3 regions of the Cellulosimicrobium sp. NPDC055967 genome follow, and region 2 is predicted to be linked to each of the others. Evidence: riboswitches for the same ligand, from Rfam matches in the RefSeq annotation. Region 2 holds a riboswitch; each other region holds the start of a gene.

Region 1 (6,923 bases), on a different contig from region 2:
GTGACCGTCCCCGGGTCCGGGTCGGCGCGCGAGGCGGGCGACGAGGGCCCCGACGTCGTGGGCGGCGGCGGGGTCCAGCAGCGCGGTGGGCTCGTCGAGGACGAGGAGCTCCGGCTCGGCGACGAGCGCCGCGGCGACCGCGACGCGCTGGGCCTCGCCGCCCGACAGCGCGTGGGTCGGGCGGTCGTGCAGGTGCGCGGCGCCGACGGCGGTGAGCGCCGCGGTCGCGCGGGCGTCCATGCTGCGGGGGTCGGCACCGCGGTTCTCGAGCGCGAACCGCAGCTCCTCGTCCACTCGCGCCAGGCAGAGCTGGTCGCCGGGCCGCTGCTGGACGAGGCCGACGCGGGCGGCGAGCGCGGGCGGAGGCACCTCGCGCGGGTCGGCGCCGGTCACGCGGAGGCCGCCCAGGACGGCGCCCGGGAGGGTGTGCGGGACGACGCCGACGAGCGCGCGCAGGAAGGTCGACTTCCCGCACCCGGAGGGGCCGAGGACCAGCAGGCTCGTCCCGGCCGGGACGGTGACGTCGACGCCGTCGAGCACCCGGGTGCCGTGGTGCCCGAGGTGCACGGTCACGTCGGCGGCTGTGACAGCGTCGGGAACGTCGCGCGCGTGCGCGGTCACGTCAGCCACGTGCGCGGTCGCCTCACCCACGGCGGGCCGCGCCGATCGCGAACGCGTCGAGGGCGCCCGTGCGGGCGAGCGAGTCGCCGAGGAGGCGGGCCGCGAGGCCGCACAGCACGATGCACGACACGACCTGGATCCCGAGCCGGAGCATCGCGTAGTCCTGACCGAGCCAGCCGAAGCGCACGGCGTTGAACGCGAACGTGACGAGCGCGGCGCTCACGCCCGACGCGACGAACACCCACCAGCCGAACCGGCGGTAGCGCGTGAGCGCGAACGGCAGCTCGGCGCCGACGCCCTGGACCAGGCCCACGACGAGCAGCAGCGGCCCCGCGGGGGAGGCGAGGAAGACGACCTCGACGAGCGCGGCGAGGGTCTCGGCGAGGATGCCGACCCCCGGCTTGCGCACGATGTACGTGGCCAGGGGGCCGACGACGATCCACGCGCCCGCGAGGACGTTCGCGGCGAGGTCCGCGAGGGGGCCCATCGCGAGCTGGAGCGGGGCCCAGAGCTGGACGAACGCCCAGTACACGAACCCGAAGACGACGCCGAGGACGGCGATCAGCACCGTCTCGTGCAGCGTCAGCCCGCGACGTGGCGCGGGGCGCCCGGTCGGGCGGACCGCGGGACCGGGCGCCCCGCCGCCCGACACGCCGGGCGACACGCCGGCCGACCCGGCGGGCGGCTGGTCGGTGGGTACGGCGGCGCTCCGGGTCGCCTGCTGCGGGGTGGTGCGGGGCTCGGCCATGCGGGTTCCCTCCGTCGGGCCCCCGGGGCGAGGGGTGCACGACGGCGCGCCACCGCCGGGCCCGCGCGCACGGCACGGCGCGGGCGCGCGGGCACGAGCGCGCAGGGGACGGTGACGTCGGCCCTGCTCCCTTCGCTGGTACGAACCAGATCAGGTTCCACGGGTCTGCAGGAGGGACGGGTGTCCGGCCTGCACTCTCAGCGCTCGTGCGCTCCCCGGGGGCGTTCGGCCCGACCCTAGGCCCTCGGCGCGGCCCGGACAATCCCGGCGTCTCAGCCAGCGGGACGGGCCGTCGGGGCATGAGAGCGTGGCGGCATGACCACGGACAACGACCCTGCGGCGGTCGCCGAGCTCGACCGCCTCGACGAGGCCGTCCGGTCGGCGCCCGCCGGAGACACGACGGCGCAGATCGACCTCTGGCGGCAGGCGGCCCGGCTCGACACCTGGTTCTTCATCGCGCGCGGCCCCGAGGACCGGCCCCGCCCGTACGCGGTGGCCGCCGCCCAGGGGCCGATGATCTGCCTCTACAGCAGCGCCGGCCGCGCGAAGGAGGCCGCGCTGGCCCTCGGGCTCGCCGCAGAGGGCGACGCCGTGCCGCTCCTCGCGGTCCCGGTGCCGGCCGCGATCGACTACCTCGCCTCCTTCGGTGCGGCCGGCGTCGTCGGGGTGACGCTGGACCACCCGCGGATCGGGCACCACGTGCCGCTCGCGAACCTTTCCCTGCTCAAGGCGTGGGTCGCCGGGGACGCGGGGGTAGGCGTCGGGCGGGCGGCCGTCCCCGGGGCTTGACGTCGAATCGAACACCTGTTCGAATGTGCGGGTGAGGTGGGACGGACAGGCGCTCGGCGCGGACGACGGCGCTCTCCCGGGGCTGGAGCGGGCGGGCCTCGTGCGCAGCGTGCGCACGCCCGAGTTCGCGGGCATCACGTTCCACGAGGTGACGGCCAAGAGCGCGCTGTCGAAGGTCCCGGCGATGTCGCGCATGCCGTTCCGCTGGACGGTCAACCCGTACCGCGGCTGCAGCCACGCCTGCTCCTACTGCCTCGCGCCGTCGACGCCGGTGCTGCTCGCCGACGGCACGCAGCGGCCGATCGGCGAGCTGCGCGTCGGCGACGAGATCGTGGGGACCGCGCCGCACGGCGCCTACCGGCGCTACGTGCGCACGCGCGTGCTCGACCGCTGGACCACCCGCAAGCGCGCGTACCGCGTGACCCTCGCGGACGGCACGCGCCTCACGGCGAGCGGCGACCACCGGTTCCTCACCGAACGCGGCTGGCGTCACGTCGTCGGCGGGGCCGGGCGCCGCTCCCACCTGGCGCTGGGCGACGTCCTCCTCGGCCCGGGGGCGGCAGTGCTCGCGGACGGACGGGTCGCGCTCGAGGGCCGGGACGTCACGGGCGACGAGGCGCTGCGCGTCGACTCGCTCGAGGCGCTCGACGGGCCCGGGGAGGAGACCGAGCTCGTCGACATCACCACCGGGACGCGGGACTTCGTCGCCGCCGGGGTCGTGAGCCACAACTGCTTCGCCCGGCCCACCCACCAGTACCTCGACCTCGACGCGGGTGACGACTTCGACCGCGAGGTCGTGGTCAAGGTGAACGTCGACGAGGTGCTGCGCGCCGAGCTCGCCCGCGCGTCCTGGAGCCGCGAGCCCGTCGCGCTCGGCACGAACACGGACCCCTACCAGCGGGCCGAGGGGCGCTACCGCCTCATGCCGGGCATCATCGACGCGCTCGCGGGCTCCGGCACGCCGCTGTCGGTCCTGACCAAGGGCACGCTCCTGCGCCGCGACCTGCCGCTGCTCGCCGACGCCGCCTCGCGCGTCGAGGTGGGGATCGGCGTCTCGCTCGCGCTGCTGGACCCGGCTCTCCAGGCGAGCGTCGAACCGGGCACGCCCTCGCCGCGCGCACGCCTCGACCTGATCCGCGCGGTCCGCGAGGCGGGCCTGCCGTGCGGTGTCATGGTCGCGCCCGTGCTGCCGTGGCTCACCGACTCCACGCGCGCGCTGACCGACCTGCTCGACGCGGTCAAGGACGCGGGCGCGACGGGAGTGACGGTGCTGCCCCTGCACCTCAAGCCTGGCACGCGCGAGTGGTACCTGGATTGGCTCGCGCGCGAGCACCCGCAGCTCGTCCCCGGCTACGAGCGGGTCTACGCCCGTGGGGCGTACGCCTCGAAGGCGTACCGCTCCTGGCTGTGGGACCGCGTGCGCCCGATGCTCGAGGCGCGCGGCTTCGCGGTGTCCGGCCACCGCGGTCCCGCCGGCGTCGAGGGACGGTACCGCCGGGGCGAGCTCGGCGGTCTCGGCGACCGGCGCCGCGCGCCCGACCCGCCGACCGACGGTGCCTACCCGACCGGAAGCCTCGCCGGGGGCGCCCCGGAACGTTCCGACGGGCACGGGCACGACGGGGCGCTCGCGGGCATGCCGGTGGACGGCGGCGGGCTGGACGTCGTGGGCGGGGGAGTCGAGCAGGTGCTGTTCTGACTCCTGTGCGGTGGACGGCGGTGGCAGCCGGGCGACGGCGTCGGGTCAGGCGGGCCGGTCCGGGACGTCGCCGACGCGGACGATGTCCGTCCGCGCCACGGCCCGGTCGCGCACGGCTCCCAGCGCGACGCGCGCGGGGTCGGCCAGGTACGCGGCCAGCGCGTCGTCCCCCGGCATCTCGATGACCTGCACCTCGGTCGGCAGCGACGGGTCCTGACCGGGCAGCGTGCGCATGCGCGACAGCACGCGCCCGCCGTGCGCGGGCACGAGCGCGAGGACGTCGTCCTCGTACTCGCTCAGCAGGTCGGCGCTGCCCTCCGTGGGCCACAGCAACACGCACAGGGTGATCGGCACGACCGAACGGTACGCCGTGGTGCCCCGCGCCGCGCTCAGCCCTCCGCGAGACGCGCCGGGAAGCCGCCCGTCGCGACCGGGCCCCAGCGCGTGATCGTCAGGCGCACGAGCGACTTGCCCTGCGTCACCATGGCCTCGCGGTACTCGTCCCAGTCCGGGTGCTCGCCGCTGACGGAGCGGTAGTAGTCGACGAGCGGCTCGACCGACTCGGGCAGGTCGATCACCTCGGCCTCGCCGTCGACCTGTACCCACGGGTCCGAGAAGCGTTCGCCCAGCGAGAGCAGCGACGCGCGCGGGTCGCGACGCACGTTGGCCGCCTTGGCGCGCTCCGGGTACGTCGACACGACGACCCGGCCCGCGTCGTCGACCCCGTACGTGACCGGACTGAGCTGAGGCCGCCCGTCGGCGCGCGTCGTGACGAGGACGCCGTCGTGCCGGGACCGCAGGAACTGCTCGAGCTCGTCGCGCTCGACGCGCCGGTTCGTCGCGATGGTGCGTGCCACGATCACCCCTCCTCGTGCGGGCGGCGGGCCGGTCGGCGCACGCCGGTGCCGCCGGCCCGGACGCGCGACACGGTCGGCGCGCGGGTGGAGCGGCGGCACCGCCACGGTATCCGGTCGAGCACCGCGCCCGCCCGCACTAGACTCGTGCGGACGCGCGCCCGCCCCCGGGAGCGCCACCCCCACCGCCCACCTGGAAGGAATCCTCCGTGCTGCGCACCCGAACGGCCGGCTCACTGCGGGCCGAGCACACCGGTCAGACCGTCACCCTCACGGGCTGGGTCGACCGTCGGCGCGATCACGGAGGCGTGGCCTTCATCGACCTGCGGGACGCGTCCGGCATCGCCCAGGTCGTCATCCGCGACGAGGCCGTCGCGCACCCGCTGCGCAACGAGTTCGTCCTCCAGGTCACCGGCGAGGTCTCGCGCCGGCCCGACGGCAACGAGAACGCGGCCCTGCCCACGGGCGAGATCGAGGTCGTCGCGAGCGACGTCGTCGTGCTCAACACGTCCGAGGCGCTGCCGTTCCAGGTCTCCACGGCCCTCGCGGACACCGAGACGATCGGCGAGGAGGCGCGCCTCAAGCACCGCTACCTCGACCTGCGCCGCCCCGCCCCCGCGCACGCGCTGCGCCTGCGCGCCAAGGTCAACCAGGCCGCGCGCCGCGTGCTCGACGCGGAGGAGTTCGTCGAGATCGAGACGCCGACGCTCACGCGCTCGACTCCCGAGGGCGCGCGCGACTTCCTCGTGCCGGCACGCCTCGCGCCCGGCTCCTGGTATGCGCTGCCGCAGTCGCCGCAGCTCTTCAAGCAGCTCCTCATGGTCGCGGGCATGGAGCGCTACTACCAGATCGCGCGCTGCTACCGCGACGAGGACTTCCGCGCCGACCGGCAGCCCGAGTTCACGCAGCTCGACGTCGAGATGAGCTTCGTCGAGCAGGACGACGTCATCGCGCTCGCCGAGAAGATCCTCGTCGCGCTGTGGGAGCTCATCGGGTACACGATCCCGACCCCGATCCCGCGCATGACGTTCCACGACGCCATGCGCCTCTACGGGTCGGACAAGCCGGACCTGCGCTTCGGCAACCCGCTCGTCGAGCTGACGGACTACTTCAAGGACACGCCGTTCCGCGTGTTCCAGGCGGAGTACGTCGGCGCGGTCGTCATGGCGGGCGGGGCGTCGCAGCCGCGCCGCCAGTTCGACGCGTGGCAGGAGTGGGCCAAGCAGCGCGGTGCCCGCGGGCTCGCGTACGTCACGTTCCAGGAGGACGGGACGCTCGCCGGCCCGGTCGCCAAGAACCTGTCCGACGCCGAGCGCGAGGGCCTGCGCGACGTGACCGGCGCGCAGCCGGGCGACGCCGTGTTCTTCGCCGCGGGCAAGACGTCGGACTCGCGCGCGCTGCTCGGCGCCGCGCGCCAGGAGATCGCGAAGCGCACGGGTCAGATCGACGAGGACGCGTGGGCGTTCGTCTGGGTCGTCGACGCGCCGCTCTTCAAGCCGACCGGCGAGGACGACGACGTCGATCTCGGCAACTCTGCCTGGACCGCCGTGCACCACGCGTTCACGTCGCCCACGCCCGACTGGGTCGACACGTTCGAGCAGAACCCGGGCGAGGCGCTCGCGTACGCGTACGACATCGTCTGCAACGGGAACGAGATCGGCGGCGGCTCGATCCGTATCCACCGCCGCGACGTGCAGGAGCGCGTGTTCGAGGTCATGGGCATCGGGCCGGAGGAGGCGCAGGAGAAGTTCGGCTTCCTCCTCGACGCGTTCAAGTTCGGCGCGCCCCCGCACGGCGGGATCGCGTTCGGCTGGGACCGCATCGTCGCGCTGCTGACGAAGTCGGACTCGATCCGCGACGTCATCGCGTTCCCGAAGTCGGGCGGCGGGTTCGACCCGCTGACGCAGGCGCCCGCGCCGATCACGCCCGAGCAGCGCAAGGAGGCGGGCGTCGACGCGAAGCCCGCCGCACCGAAGAGCGACGCGGGAGAGCCGACGCCGGAGGCATGACGACCCGCACCGCGCGCGAGGGCGCGCCGACCCGCGACGACCGGGTCGGCGCGCCCTCGCGCGTCGTACCGAGCCTGGGGCGCTGGGCGGACCACCCGGTCGTCCGTGCGGAGCGGGACGGCTGGGACGTCCTCGACGCCGTGGAGCGCGACGACGCGCTCGTCGTGCGACGCGTGTTCGACGCGGGGTCCGCCGCGCTGTGGGGC
Region 2 (6,923 bases):
TACGCCCCGGGCACGCCGAGCAGCACGGAGAACGCCGTGCCGAGCACGGCCTGCCACAGCGTCAGCCCGAGGATCCGCCACGTCCGCGGCTGGGAGAAGACCTCCGCGAACCCCGACAGGTCGAGCCCGCCGTCGTCCCCGACGAACCCGCGCGCCACGAGCGTGACGACCGGCCACGCGAAGAACACCCCGAGGAACAGCAGCGGCACCGCCGCCGCGATCCCCCACAGCACCCCGCGCCCGACGCTGCCCCGCCGGACCGCGCGGCCCCTCACCACGGCTCTACCTCGGCGGACCAGGGCTCTACCTCGCGAGGTAAAGCCCTGGTCATGCCCGCCGGCGGACCGGAGACGCGGGTCAGTCGACGACCGTGGCCGTCCATGCCTTGATCCACTCGTCACGGTGCGCCGAGATGTCGGCGGGCGCGACCTCGAAGGGCTCGTCGGCGAGCGGGGCGAACTCGGCCCAGCCGTCGGGGAGCGCGACGGAGTCGTCGGCGGGGTACATGTACATCTGGCCGGGCACGTCGGCCTGGAACGCCTCGCTCACGAGGAAGTCCACGAGCTGCTGCGCGCCCTCGGGGTTCTTCGCGTTCGCGAGCACGCCCGCGTACTCGACCTGGCGGAAGCACGTGTCGAGCAGCGCACCCGTGGTCGACTCGGAGCCGTCCTCGGTGAGCGTGAACGCGGGCGACGTCGAGTACGACAGCACGAGCGGGCGCGGCCCGGCGCCCTCGGAGCCGGAGAAGTCGACGTAGTACGCGTCGGACCAGCCGTCGACGACCTTCACGCCGTTGGCGCGCAGGTCGGCCCAGTAGTCCTCCCAGCCGTCCTCGCCGAACGCGCCGACGGTCGCGAGGAGGAACGCGAGGCCGGGCGACGACGTCGCCGGGTTGGTCACGACGAGGAGGTCCTCGTACTCCGGCTTCGCGAGGTCCTCGAGCGACACCGGCTCGGGGATGCCCGCGTCGGCGAACCAGGTGTGGTCGACGTTGACGCAGACGTCGCCGAGGTCGACGGGCGTCAGCTCTCCCCCGTCCCCCACCGCGTACTGCGCCGCGGAGTCGGACAGTCCGTCCGGCGTGTAGGGCGCGAGCACGCCCTCGTCGATCGCGCGCGAGGCGAACGTGTTGTCGATCCCGAACACGACGTCGCCCAGCGGCGAGTCCTTGGTGAGGATCAGCTGGTTGACGAGCGCGCCGCCGTCGCCCGGCGCGACCTGCTCCACGGTGAGCCCGCTCTCCTCCTCGAACGCGGCGAGCACCTCGTCGCTCACGGCGAAGGAGTCGTGGGTGACCAGGGTGACCGTGCCCCCGGCGCCCGACGACGCGTCGTCGCCTCCCGAGCCTGACGTCGCGTCGTCGCCGCTGCCGCACGCGGCGAGCGCGAGGAGGGCGAGGGTCGTGCCCGCGCCCGTGACGAGGGTGCTCCGGCGGGTGCGGGCGGTCGTGCGCTGCATGTGTCCTCCCAGGACGTTCAGGAGGGGTCCACCGACCCGTGCGACCCGTGCTCCGGCGAGCGCGGGAGACCGCACGAGCAGGTGATCGAGATTCCCGACTTCCTCCACCGGTGCTAACCGGATCAGGTTCGAGGGTCTGCGGTGGTCCGCACTCTCAGCTCCTCCAGGAGCTCCCCTGTCGTTCACGTCGAGCCTACACCGGGCCGCCCCTGGGGAATCCCCCTGAGAGAACCCTGAGAGCGGCGCCGCACCGACCAGGGAGGGGTCCGGGCCGGTCCCCGATGCCCGGGGGCGCACCCCCGCGGGAGGGTCGAGACGACCGGACCGGGGCCCCCGGCCGACGACGCAGGAGGGGAAGGACCGATGAGCAGCAGACCTGGGATGACGGGTGCGACGACGACCGTCGCGACGTCCACCGAGAACGCCGAGAACGCCGAGAACGCCGCGGGAGCCGCCGGGACCACGCCGGAGCGGCCCGTGATCGCCACCGCACGGGGGCTCGTGAAGACCTACGGGCGCGGCGAGGCCGCGGTCCGCGCCCTGGACGGCGTCGACGTCGACCTCGAACGCGGACGCCTCACGGCGATCATGGGCCCGTCCGGGTCGGGCAAGTCGACCCTCATGCACTGCCTCGCCGGGCTGGACTCCCCCACGGCGGGGACCGTCGTCGTGGACGGCGAGACGGTCTCGGCGATGAGCGAGCGACGGCTGACGCGGCTGCGACGCACGCGCATCGGGTTCGTCTTCCAGTCGTTCAACCTCGTGCCGACGCTCACGGCGGAGGAGAACATCGTGCTCCCGCTCGCCGTCGCGCGCCGGCCCGTGGACCGGGCGTGGTTCGACCGCGTCGTCGACGCCGTCGGCCTGCGCCCGCGGCTCGGGCACCGCCCGGCGGAGCTCTCGGGCGGGCAGCAGCAGCGCGTCGCGTGCGCGCGGGCGCTCGTGTCCCGGCCGGCGGTCGTGTTCGCGGACGAGCCGACCGGCAACCTCGACTCGCGCGCCGCCGCGGAGGTGCTCGGCTTCCTGCGCGCCTCGGTGGACGACCTCGGCCAGTCCGTCGCCATGGTCACGCACGACCCGACGGCGGCGTCGTACGCGCACCGCGTGCTGTTCCTCGCGGACGGGCGCCTCGTGACCGAGCTGCGCGACCCGACGCCGCAGGCCGTCCTCGACACGCTCGGCGCCCTCACGCCGGCGGCGTCGGCGGGCGCGCACGCCGCACCGGTCACCCACGAACCGGCGGCCGTCCGATGATGGGCCGGATCGCGCTGCGCGGCGTGCGCGCGCACGGCGCACAGCTCGTGCTGTCCGTGCTCGCGGTGACGATCGGCGTCGCGTTCGTCACCGGCACGTTCGCGCTCCGTGCGATGCTCGCCTCGACGTTCGACGGCATCGTCGCGTCGTCGATCCAGGCGGACGCGTACGTGCGCGGCGCCACCACCGCCGGGTCCGCGCTCGAGTCGTCGTCCGCGCAGCTCGGCGGCGCACGGAGCCTCGTCCCGGCGGACCTGGCCGGCACGCTCGACGCGCGGGACGACGTCGACCTCGCGCTCGCGGAGGTGAGCGGCCCCGCCGTCCTGGTGGGCGCCGACGGCACCGCGGTGCTGAGCACCCAGGCGCCGAGCATGGCGATCGGGTACGACCCGCGCGACCCCGGGCCGCGCGTGGTCGACGGCCGCGCGCCGGAGGACGGCGCCGAGGTCGCGCTCGAGTCCGCGACGCTCGAGGCGTCGGGGCTCGCCGTGGGCGACACGACCGACGTCGTGCTCGGCGACGCGGTGCGGCCCGTGCGCGTGGTCGGCGAGCTCTCGCTGTCCGCGCCCATGGCGGGTGCGACGATCGTCCTGCTCGACACGACGACCGCCGCGATGACGTACGCGCCGGACGGCATGGTGCCGTCGATCGCCCTGTACGCCGCCGACGGCGTCTCGCCCGAGACGCTGCGCGACGCCGTCGCGGCGGCGCTCCCCGGCGACGCCGAGGCCGTGACGGGCGCGGAGCTGCGCGACGAGACGAGCAGCGCCATCGCCGACCAGCTCGGCTTCGTCTCGACGTTCCTGCTCGTGTTCGCCGGGCTCGCGCTGTTCGTCGGTACGTTCATCATCACCAACACGTTCGCGATGCACGTGCGCCGCCGCACGCGGGAGCTCGCGCTCCTGCGCGCCGTCGGGGTGTCGCCCGCGCAGGTGTTCGCCTCGGTGCTGGGACAGGCCGCCGTCGTCGGGGTCGTCGGCGCGGTGCTGGGCGTCGCGGCCGGGTTCGGGCTCGCCGAGCTCGCGCGGAGCGGGCTCGGCGCGGTGGGCATGGAGCTGGCCGGGTCGCTGCCCGTGACGACCGCCGGGATCGTGGTCCCGCTCGTCGTCGGGGTCGTGGTGTCCGTCGTCGCAGCGGCCCTGCCCGCGCGGCACGCGGCGCTCGTCCGGCCCGTGGAGGCGATGCGGGCCGACGTCGTGCGTCCCGCCGGCCCGGGCGTCGCCCGGGTGGTCGCGGGGGCGCTGGCCCTGCTCGCCGGCACCGGGCTCGTGGTGGGTGCCGCGGCGGTGGGGAGCGGCGGGGCGCCGCTCCTCGGGCTCGGCGCGGTCGGGGTGATCGCGGGCGTGCTGCTGCTCTCCCCGCTCGCGGTCGGTCCCGTGCTCGGGGTCCTCGCCGCGCCGTTCGTCGCGCTCGTCCGGCCGCTCGGCGGGCTCGCGCGCGGCAACGTGACGCGCCAGCCGCGCCGCACGGCCGCCACCGCGGGGGCGCTCGTCGTGGGGATGGCGCTCGTGTCGACGACGTCCGTCCTGGCGCTCTCGGCACGCGAGTCCGTGACCGGCATCGTCGACGAGGAGACGGCCGCCGACCTCGTCGTCCGGTCCGCGACCCCGTACCTGCCCGAGGGCGTCGCGGCCGACGTCCGCGCGGTGCCCGGCGTCGCGTCCGTCGACCTCACGACGTACGGGCAGGTCGTCGTCGACGACGAGCCGCAGGTCGTCGTCGGCTTCCCCGCCGAGGGCTTCGGCCGCTCGGTCCGCACGACGGCGGTCGAGGGCGACCTCGGCGCGTACGCGCGCGGGGAGGCCGCCGTCATGGAGGACGCGCTCGACGAGCACGGCTGGGCGCTCGGCGACGTCGTGACGATCGCCGACCCCACCCGGCCCGACCTCCCGGCGCACGACGTCCGCATCGGCGCCGTGATCGACTCCCACGCGTTCTCCGTCGACATGCTGTTGCCGCCGGACGTCGCGTCCGCGGTAGGCGCGACGACCCCCGAGATGCTGTTCCTCGACGTCGAGCCGGGCGCCGACCCCGCGGCCGTGCGGGGCGCAGTGACCGACGCCGTCGCGCCGTACGTCGTCGCGAGCGTGCTCGACGCCGACGAGTTCGCCGGGGAGGTCGCGTCCCAGGTCGAGTCGATCCTCGCGATCGTCTACGCCCTGCTCGGGCTGTCCGTGCTCGTCGCGGTGCTCGGGATCGTCAACACGCTCGCCCTGTCCGTCGTCGAGCGGACGCGCGAGATCGGGCTCCTGCGCGCCGTCGGGCTGGGGCGCGCCCAGCTCGCCACGACGATCGTCGTCGAGTCCGTGCTGGTCGCGGTCTTCGGGACGGCCGTCGGGCTGGTCGTGGGGACGGGCCTCGCCGCCGCGCTGCCCTCGGTGCTCGCGGACGAGGGCTTCACGACCCTCGCCGTGCCGTGGGCGCAGCTCGGCGCGATGCTCGCGCTCGCCGCCGTCGTCGGGGTCGTCGCGGCGGTCTGGCCCGCGACCCGCGCGGCCCGGCTGCCCGTGCTCGACGCGGTGAGCCAGGAGTGACGCGAGGGCGGTGACGAGAAGCGAGAAGTGGCCCAGCCAGGTGGCGTCCGGGGGGCCACTTCTCGCGTCTCGCGACGTCGGGCCGTGGGTCGCGTGCGCGCGCCGGGCGACGCGGGGACCGACGGTTCGCACTACGGTGGGAGCACGCCCGCGCCGACCGGCGCCCCGACTCACGGAGGACCCTCGTGGCCGACACGAACGAGACCGAGCAGACCCTGGCCGTGAAGGTCGGGACCGTCGCCCTCACCTTCGCCGCGGGCTGGGCCGCGCAGAAGCTGGTCACGTTCATCTGGGCCAAGGTCACCGGTCACGACGCCCCGAAGGACCTCGACGACGAGGAGGTCGGCATCGTCTCCGCCGTCACCTTCGCGGCCGTCGCCGCCGGCGTCGGCGTCCTCGCGCGCCGGTTCGCCGGCAAGGAGGCCAAGCGCGTCGTCGCCCGCCTCGCGTCGCGCGCGTCGTAGCCACCGCTCGAGCCCGGGGTCGTTCCTCACGATCGTCACGACGTGGGGAGGGACCCCGGGGTCGGCGTATCCGACGGCGGGCGCCGGCACCGGCGTCAGCGCACCGGGGGTGCGGGCTCGGGCGGGGTCCAGCCCATCGCGGCCTGCGAGCCGCGCGCGATCGCGGAGGCCGGGGTCAGGCGCATGATCCTGTTCCGGACCGTCTGCCGCCAGCCGCCGCCCAGGTGCGAGCCGAACCGCCCCGACGCGACCGACGCCCGGGCGAGCGCCCGGCACCGGGGCCGACGCGCGGCGTCGTACCCCGCGAGCGCCGGGACGAGCCGACCTCCCGCCGCGACGGGCGCTCCGACCAGGAGGCCGACGCACAGCCCGTCCTCCAGCGCCGTCGCCGCACCCTGCCCCATCGTCGGGAGCGTGCCGTGCGCGGCGTCGCCGACCATGACGACGCGGCCCGCCGCGTAGCGCGGGAGGCCGCCGGGCAGGTGGTGCACGTCGTGGCGCAGGACGGCGTCCGGCGCCGTCGCGGCGAGGACCTCCTGCACCGGCGGCGCCCACCCGGCGAACCGCTCGCGAGCCGCGCCCAGCTCGTCGTCGAGCCGCGTCCGCTCGGGCATCGCGACGTACCCGTACCAGTAGGTCTCGTCGGCGGTCTCGTCGGCAGTCGTGCGCAGCAGGCCGAACTCCGCGTGCGCCCCCCAGTACTGCGTGAGGGCCTCCGCGCCCCAGGCGCCGGGCGTGATCGCGCGCCAGCTCGAGTAGCCGCTGTACACCGGCACGCTCGCCGGGAACAGGGCCGCGCGGACGGCGCTGCGCATCCCGTCCGCGCCGACGACGAGGTCCGCCTCGCGGCCCGCGACGACGGCGGGCGCCCCGTCCGGGTCCCCGGGATCCAGGGTGGTGACCGGCGTCCCCGTGACGACCTCGACGCCCAGGTCGACCGCCCGGCGGCGCAGCGCCTCGTGGAGCCGGCGCCGGTGGACGCCGATCAGCCCCACGGACGCGCGCACCTCGGGGGTGCCCGGCAGCGTGAGGATCGGGTCGCCGTGGAGGTCCCACGTCCCGCCCGCCCACGTCGCGTACCCGAGCCGGGCGACGGCGTCGTCGTCGAACCCGAGGCCGCGGAACGCCGCGACCGCGTTGCGGGACATGGCGAAGCCCGCACCGACCTCGCCGAGCGCGGGCGAGCGCTCGACGACGGTGACGCCCCAGCCGG
Region 3 (6,923 bases), on a different contig from region 2:
GCCACGGAGCCCCTGCCCGTGGCGCGGGTGCGGGACGGGGAGACCTCCGTCCTGGACGTGCCCGGACCGGCGGCCCCCACGCACCCGACCGCCGCTCCCGGCGGCCCGACGACGTCCGGCCCGGCCCCCGGCGCGGTCCCGCCCGGAGGGCGGTCCGTCCCGGCGACGCCCGGGTCGCCCACGGCACCCACGGCACCCACGGTGCTGTTCGCCCCTGCCGAGCCCCAGGCGCCCGGTCGGCGCGGGCCGCGCGTCGCCACGATCGTGTGGGGCTTCGTCATCGTCGCGTTCGGCGTCGTCGTCCTCGCCGCCGCGCTCGGCGCGCGGGTCGACCTCGGGCTGGCCACGATCGTCGTGCTCGCCGCCGCGGGGCTCACGCTCGTGGTCGGGTCCATCGTCTCGGGGGCCCGGCGCCGACGAGGCTGAGCCCGGTCTCGTCTGCACGCGGACCTCGCGACCGGGGACGTTGGCGCGGACCCGGCGGCCCAGGAGAGACCGGGGTCGAGAGACACCGGGTCGAGAGACACCGGGTCGAGAGACACCGAGGGGCCGTGGCAGGTGTGCCACGGCCCCTCGGCGTGTCCGAGCGACGCCGCCCCGCACGCTCTCCCCGGTGCGACCCGGTGGGAACGGGTCCTCGGCGTCCGGACGGACGGCCGGGACGATCAGGGGGTGGGCCCGTCACCCCGGCGCTCGGGCGCGGTGCCCGTGGGTCCGGTCGCGGGCGGCGTCGTGTCCGGCGAGGTCGCGGGCGACGCGCCGGGTGCGGACGGCGTGCCCGTGCCGGGTGCGCCGGTCGGCTCGACCGGCGTCGCGGCCGCGCGGGCCTCGGCGCCGGGCGTCGAGAGCGCGGACGTGCGGCCCGGGGCCTCGACGGGACGAGTCGGTTCCGGACGGACGGGCGGGGCGGTCGGCGCGGGCTCCGCGTGCGCCGGGGCGGCGTGCCGTCCCGCGTCCGACAGGTCGCCCGACGACGTGTACGCCCCCGGCGTCTCGACCGCGACGCTCGGGCCGCCCGCGAGCCGCCGGAGCGCGATCCCGACGAGGATGAACAGGATGCCGAGCCCCATGACGAGCAGGCACACCCCGAACGCGACGACGGACGTGAAGAGCGACGCCCGGAGGAACGACGCCGTCATGACCGTCTGCCGCGTCGGGTCGTCCTGGTCGAGCTCGGCGTACGTCTGGCCGCCGCTCGCCTCGAGCGCGTGCTTGTTGATGACCTCGGCCTGCGCGTACGCGGTGAGCGGCCCGTTGACGTGGCGGCCCGCCATGAACGACGCGTCGTCCGAGACGGTGATCTCCTCGGCGGACAGCTGGTTCGCGACCACGATCCAGGTCCCGATGCCCGCGAGGAGGAGGACGATGCCGGCGATGATCGACACGAGGCCGATGCCTCGCGCCCCCTTGGCCGGCGTGACGGTGACGGTGCTCGACATGGCGCGTTCTCCCCTTCGTCAGGACCCACCTGCTGCCGCACCGCGGTCCGCGACCCGCGGGCGCGGGTCCGCCGCAGGGCGGTCGAACCACCCATACGGGACCCACGGTAGCGACGACGGCGGCCCCCCGCGCGGCGAACGCGCACCTCAGCGCCGCGCCGGGATGGGAGGATGCCGACCGTGCGCATCACCCACCTGACCGACTGCTACCTCCCCCTGCTCGGCGGGATCGAGACCCAGGTCGCGCGGCTCGCGCAGCAGCAGGCGGCGGCCGGCCACGACGTGTCCGTCGTGTGCACCACGCCCGCGCGCCCCGGCGCGCACGGCGTCTCGACCGAGCGGGACGGCGACGTCACGGTCCACCGGCTCGCGGCGCGCGTCCCGGGCGGCTACCCCGTCCACCCGCGCGCGCCCCACCACGTGGCGCGGATCCTGGGCGCGGACCGGCCCGACGTCGTGCACCTGCACATGGGCGTCCTCACCCCCTCGACGCAGGCGTCGCTGCGCACGGTGGTCCGGGCCGGGCTGCCCGCGGTGCTCACCGTGCACAGCGTGTGGGGCGGCGCCGAGCGGGCGTTCGCGGGGCTGGACCGCGTCGTGCGGTGGTCACGGTGGCCGGTGCTGTGGTCGGCGGTGAGCGAGCTGACCGCCGCTCCGCTGCGCCGCATCGTCGGCGACCACGGCGAGGTCGTGGTGCTGCACAACGGCCTCGACCTGGACGCGTGGCGCGTACCCCGCACCGAGCGCGCGGACCGCATGGAGGGCTCCGCCGTGCACGTCGTCGCCGCGACGCGGTTCGCCCCGCGCAAGCGCGTGCTGCCGCTCCTGGAGGTGGTGCGCGACGCCGTCGGGCGCCTCCCCGAGGGTGCGCTCCACGTGACGCTCGCCGGGGACGGCCCCGAGCTGGCCGACGCGCGGCGCTTCGTCGCGGAGCACGGGCTGGGGTCGGTCGTGTCGCTGCCGGGCCGCCTCGACGCGACCGGGCTCCAGCGCCTCTACGCACGGGCCGACGTGTTCGCCGCGCCCGCCGTGGAGGAGGCGTTCGGCATCGCCGCGCTGGAGGGCCAGGCCGCCGGTCTCGCGGTCCTGACGCGCTCGCAGTCGGGCGTCGCGGAACGCCTCACCGACGGCGTCGACGCGCTCCTCGCGGACGACGACGCCGGGCTCGCCGACGCGCTCGTGCGGCTCGCGACCGAGGACGGCCTGCTCGACCGGATCGTCGCGCACAACCGCGACGTGCCGTCGTCGGCGGGCTGGCCGCGCGTGCTCGCCGACGTGGAGCGCGCCTACGAACGGGCCGCGACGATCGTCGTCGATCGTCGGGCCCGTCCGTCCCGCTAGGGGGTCACTCCCACTCGATGGTGCCCGGGGGCTTGCTCGTGACGTCGAGCACGACCCGGTTGACCTCGGCCACCTCGTTGGTGATGCGCGTCGAGATGACGGACAGCACGTCGTAGGGCAGGCGCGTCCAGTCGGCCGTCATCGCGTCCTCGGACGAGACGGGGCGCAGGACGATCGGGTGGCCGTAGGTGCGGCCGTCGCCCTGGACGCCGACCGAGCGCACGTCGGCGAGCAGCACGACCGGGCACTGCCAGATCTCGTTGTCGAGACCCGCCTTCGTCAGCTCCTCGCGCGCGATCGCGTCCGCGGCGCGCAGCGTCTCGAGGCGGTCCGCCGTGACCTCGCCGACGATGCGGATGCCGAGCCCGGGGCCCGGGAACGGCTGGCGCGCGACGATCTCCTCGGGCACGCCAAGCTCGCGACCGACCGCGCGGACCTCGTCCTTGAACAGGGTGCGCAGCGGCTCGACGAGCGAGAACTGCAGGTCGTCGGGCAGACCGCCGACGTTGTGGTGGCTCTTGATGTTCGCCGCGCCCTCGCCGCCGCCCGACTCGACGACGTCCGGGTACAGCGTGCCCTGCACGAGGAACTTGACCTCGGCGCCGTGCTCGCCCGCGTCCTCGACGATCTGGCGCGCCGCGTCCTCGAACACGCGGATGAACTCGCGGCCGATGATCTTGCGCTTGGTCTCGGGGTCGCTGTGCCCGGCGAGCGCGGTGAGGAACCGCTCCTTCTCGTCGCGGATCACGAGGTTGACGCCGGTCGCCGCGACGAAGTCGCGCTCGATCTGCTCGACCTCGCCCGCGCGCATGAGCCCGTGGTCCACGTGCACGCACGTGAGCTGGTCGCCCACGGCGCGCTGCACGAGCGCGGCCGCGACCGCGGAGTCGACGCCGCCGGAGAGCGCGCAGATGACGCGCGCGTCGCCGACCTGGGCGCGGATCGCCGCGACCTGGTCCGCGATGACGTTGCCGGGCGTCCAGTCCGGGGCCAGCCCGGCGCCGTCGTACAGGAAGTGCTCCAGCACGGTCTGGCCGTGCGCGGAGTGCTTGACCTCGGGGTGCCACTGCACGCCGTAGAGGCGGCGCGTGGTGTTCTCGAACGCCGCGACGGGCGAGCCGGCCGACGTCGCGAGGACCTCGAACCCCTCGGGCGCGCGGTGCACCGCGTCGCCGTGGCTCATCCACGTGGTCTGGTTCTCCGGCGTGCCGTCGAGCAGCACGCCCGCGGCGCACACCTCGACCTCGGTCCCGCCGTACTCGCGCAGGCCCGTCTGGGCCACCTCGCCGCCGAGCGCCTTCGCCATGGCCTGGAAACCGTAGCAGATGCCCATGACGGGCACGCCGGCCTCGAACAGCGCCGGGTCGACGAACGGGGCGCCGGTCGCGTACACGGACGACGGACCACCCGAGAGGATGATCGCGACCGGGTCCTTCGCGAGCATCTGCTCGACCGTGAACGTGTGCGGCACGATCTCGGAGTAGACCTTGGCCTCGCGCACGCGGCGCGCGATGAGCTGCGCGTACTGGGCGCCGAAGTCGACGACGAGCACGGGGCGCGGGGTCGCGGCGACCTCGGCGGTGGTGGGGGTGTCGGGAGCGGTGGCGGGTGACGTCACCGCTCCAGGATAGTCGCCGCGCGGCGGGCGACCGTCACGCGTCTCAGGCGCCGGCGCGCTCGCCCGCTCGCGCGGCGGCTCGTCCTGCCACGCGCTCGCGCAGGGCGCGCGCGGCACGCTCCGGGTCCGGCGCCTGCGTGATCGCCCGCACCACGACGACGCGGTCCGCCCCGGCGTCGAGCACCGCGTCGAGCCGGTCCGGGTCCACCCCGCCGATCGCGAACCACGGCGTGCCCGGCCGCGTCGCGGCGACCGCGCGCAGCAGGTCGAGCCCGACGGCGGCACGCCCCGGCTTGGTGGGCGTCGCCCACAGCGGGCCCACGCAGAAGTAGTCGACGCCCGGGTCGGCCTCGGCCGCGGCCGCCTGCTCGGCCGAGTGCGTGGACCGGCCGAGCACGGGGTCCGGGCCCAGCAGGGCGCGCACCGCAGGCACCGGCAGGTCCCCCTGGCCCATGTGGACGACGGGCGCGCCCGCGAGCCGTGCGACGTCGGCCCGGTCGTTCACCGCCCACAGGGCGCCGTGCTCCGCCGCGACCCGCGCGACGAGCTCCTGGAGCTCGAGCTCGCGCGCCACGTCGAGCGTCTTGTCGCGCAGCTGGACCACGTCGACCCCGCCCGCGAGCGCCGCCCGCAGGAAGTCCTCGAGGTCGCCGCGCTCCTCGCGCGCGTCGGTGCACAGGTAGAGGCGCGCGTCGGCGAGGCGGGCGCGCGCGTCGTCCGGTGCCGGCACGACGGGGTGCGCGGGCGTGGCGAAGGTCTCGGTGCTCACCCGCCGGAGCCTAGCCGCGCCCGCTCCCCCGCGCGGGTACTGTGGCCGACAGCACGGGAGCCCCGCACGGGGCTGAGAGGGCGTCGGAGCCGACCGTCGAACCTGATCTGGGTCATGCCAGCGAAGGGAGCGCGCATGCACACCCCTGTCCGTCCCGAGCCCCGCCCGCCGGGAGCCGGTCCTGCCGTGCCCGACGGCGCGCGCGACGTCGTCGTCGTGGGCGGTGGGATCGTGGGGCTCGCCGTGGCGTGGCGCGCCGCGCGCGCCGGTCTGACGGTCACGGTGCTGGACCCGTCGCCGGGCGACGGCGCGACGCGCGCCGCCGCCGGCATGCTCGCCCCGGTCACGGAGGCCGACTTCGGCGAGGACGACGCGCTGCGCCTGCACCTCGCGGCCGCCGGAGCCTGGCCCGGCTTCGCCGCCGACCTGCGCGCCGCGACGGGGGCCGACGTCGGGCTGCGCACCGCAGGTACCCTCACCCTCGCGTACGACGCCGACGACCTCGCGCTGCTCCGCCGCGTCCTCGCCCTCCACGCGGCGCACGGCCTGGCCTCGCGCGAGCTCACCGTCGCCGACGCGCGCCGGCGCGAGCCGTACCTCGGCCCCCGGGTCGCGGGCGCGGCGTGGGCGCCCGCCGACCACGCGGTCGACCCCCGCGCGACGCACGCGGCGCTGCTCGGCGCGCTCGACGTCGCCCCCGGCGCGGGCTCCGGGGCGGGTGCGCCCGCGGGCGGGGACGGCCGTGCCGGGGTGCGCGCCGTCGTCGTGCGGGCGTCGGCGACGCGGCTCGCGGTCGACCCGGCCGGGCGCGTCGTGGGCGTGCACGACGACGGGGGCCGGCTCCACGCGGCCGGTGCCGTCGTCGTCGCGGCGGGCTGGGAGTCCGGCGCGCTGCTCGCGGACGTGCCAGGCGTCGTCGTACCGACGCGACCGGTCAAGGGGCAGACGCTGCGCCTCGACGCCGGGCCGGACCTCGCGCTGGAGCACGTGGTGCGCGGGGTCGTGCAGGGGCGGCCCGTGTACGTCGTGCCGCGCGACCCCGTACCCGACGGGCAGGGTCACGGCTGCGCGGGGCACCGGGAGGTCGTCGTCGGCGCGACGACCGAGGAGAACCCGGACGACCGCCGCGCGACCGCCGGCGGCGTCTTCGCCCTGCTGCGCGACGCGCGCGCCCTCCTGCCCGGGATCGACGAGGCCGCGCTCGTCGACGTGACCCCGCGTGCGCGGCCCGCGACCCCGGACAACCTGCCGCTCGTCGGCCCGACCGCCGTCCCCGGCCTGCACCTCGCGACCGGACACGGGCGCAACGGCATCCTCCTCGCGCCGCTCACCGCCGACGCGGTCGTCGCCGGCCTCACCGGCACCGCACTCCAGCCCACCGTCGCGGTCGCCCTCGCCCCGACCCGCACCGACCGCTTCGCCGAACCCGGGCTCTCTCCCCACGGCGCGCCCGACCTGGGGAACGATCCCGGGTTCGGCACCGGCCGGGCGGGCGCCTTCTCCACGACGACACCGAGGTGATTCCCGTGACCCCACCCGTTCCGACCGCGCTCGTCAACGGCGAGCCGTACCCGCTCGACGCGCCCGTGCACCTCGAGCAGCTCGTCGCGGCGCTCGTGCCCGCATACGTCGCCGACGGGACGCCGCAAGGCGTCGCCGTCGCCGTGGACGACGCCGTCGTGCCGCGCGGCTCCTGGGCGACGACCGTCGTCGCGCCCGGCGACCGCATCGAGATCGTGACCGCCGTCCAGGGCGG

What was found. Region 2 has a riboswitch for thiamine pyrophosphate ahead of ACFC2L_RS16415 (thiamine ABC transporter substrate binding subunit). Riboswitches for the same ligand answer to the same signal wherever they lie in the genome.
Region 1: it holds a riboswitch for thiamine pyrophosphate, as region 2 does, so the genes downstream of both, ACFC2L_RS07075 (ECF transporter S component) here and ACFC2L_RS16415 (thiamine ABC transporter substrate binding subunit) in region 2, are expected to answer to the same signal.
Region 3: it holds a riboswitch for thiamine pyrophosphate, as region 2 does, so the genes downstream of both, ACFC2L_RS18250 (FAD-dependent oxidoreductase) here and ACFC2L_RS16415 (thiamine ABC transporter substrate binding subunit) in region 2, are expected to answer to the same signal.

The regions. Positions count from the first base shown of each region.
Region 1 is NZ_JBHJYJ010000004.1:92,730-99,652, forward strand. It holds gene ACFC2L_RS07070 (ABC transporter ATP-binding protein) at 1-630, opposite strand, end outside; gene ACFC2L_RS07075 (ECF transporter S component) at 644-1,369, opposite strand; TPP riboswitch at 1,478-1,597, opposite strand; gene ACFC2L_RS07080 (hypothetical protein) at 1,685-2,158, shown strand; gene ACFC2L_RS07085 (Rv2578c family radical SAM protein) at 2,190-3,854, shown strand; gene ACFC2L_RS07090 (hypothetical protein) at 3,900-4,208, opposite strand; gene ACFC2L_RS07095 (PPOX class F420-dependent oxidoreductase) at 4,244-4,711, opposite strand; gene aspS (aspartate--tRNA ligase) at 4,918-6,717, shown strand; gene ACFC2L_RS07105 (GNAT family N-acetyltransferase) at 6,714-6,923, shown strand, end outside.
Region 2 is NZ_JBHJYJ010000014.1:78,380-85,302, reverse strand. It holds gene ACFC2L_RS16420 (ABC transporter permease) at 1-278, opposite strand, end outside; gene ACFC2L_RS16415 (thiamine ABC transporter substrate binding subunit) at 358-1,458, opposite strand; TPP riboswitch at 1,541-1,645, opposite strand; gene ACFC2L_RS16410 (ABC transporter ATP-binding protein) at 1,822-2,712, shown strand; gene ACFC2L_RS16405 (ABC transporter permease) at 2,709-5,246, shown strand; gene ACFC2L_RS16400 (DUF4235 domain-containing protein) at 5,432-5,710, shown strand; gene ACFC2L_RS16395 (FAD-dependent oxidoreductase) at 5,806-6,923, opposite strand, start outside.
Region 3 is NZ_JBHJYJ010000019.1:34,906-41,828, reverse strand. It holds gene ACFC2L_RS18275 (hypothetical protein) at 1-426, shown strand, start outside; gene ACFC2L_RS18270 (hypothetical protein) at 666-1,439, opposite strand; gene ACFC2L_RS18265 (glycosyltransferase family 4 protein) at 1,620-2,780, shown strand; gene guaA (glutamine-hydrolyzing GMP synthase) at 2,785-4,398, opposite strand; gene thiE (thiamine phosphate synthase) at 4,442-5,167, opposite strand; TPP riboswitch at 5,219-5,298, shown strand; gene ACFC2L_RS18250 (FAD-dependent oxidoreductase) at 5,303-6,688, shown strand; gene thiS (sulfur carrier protein ThiS) at 6,694-6,923, shown strand, end outside.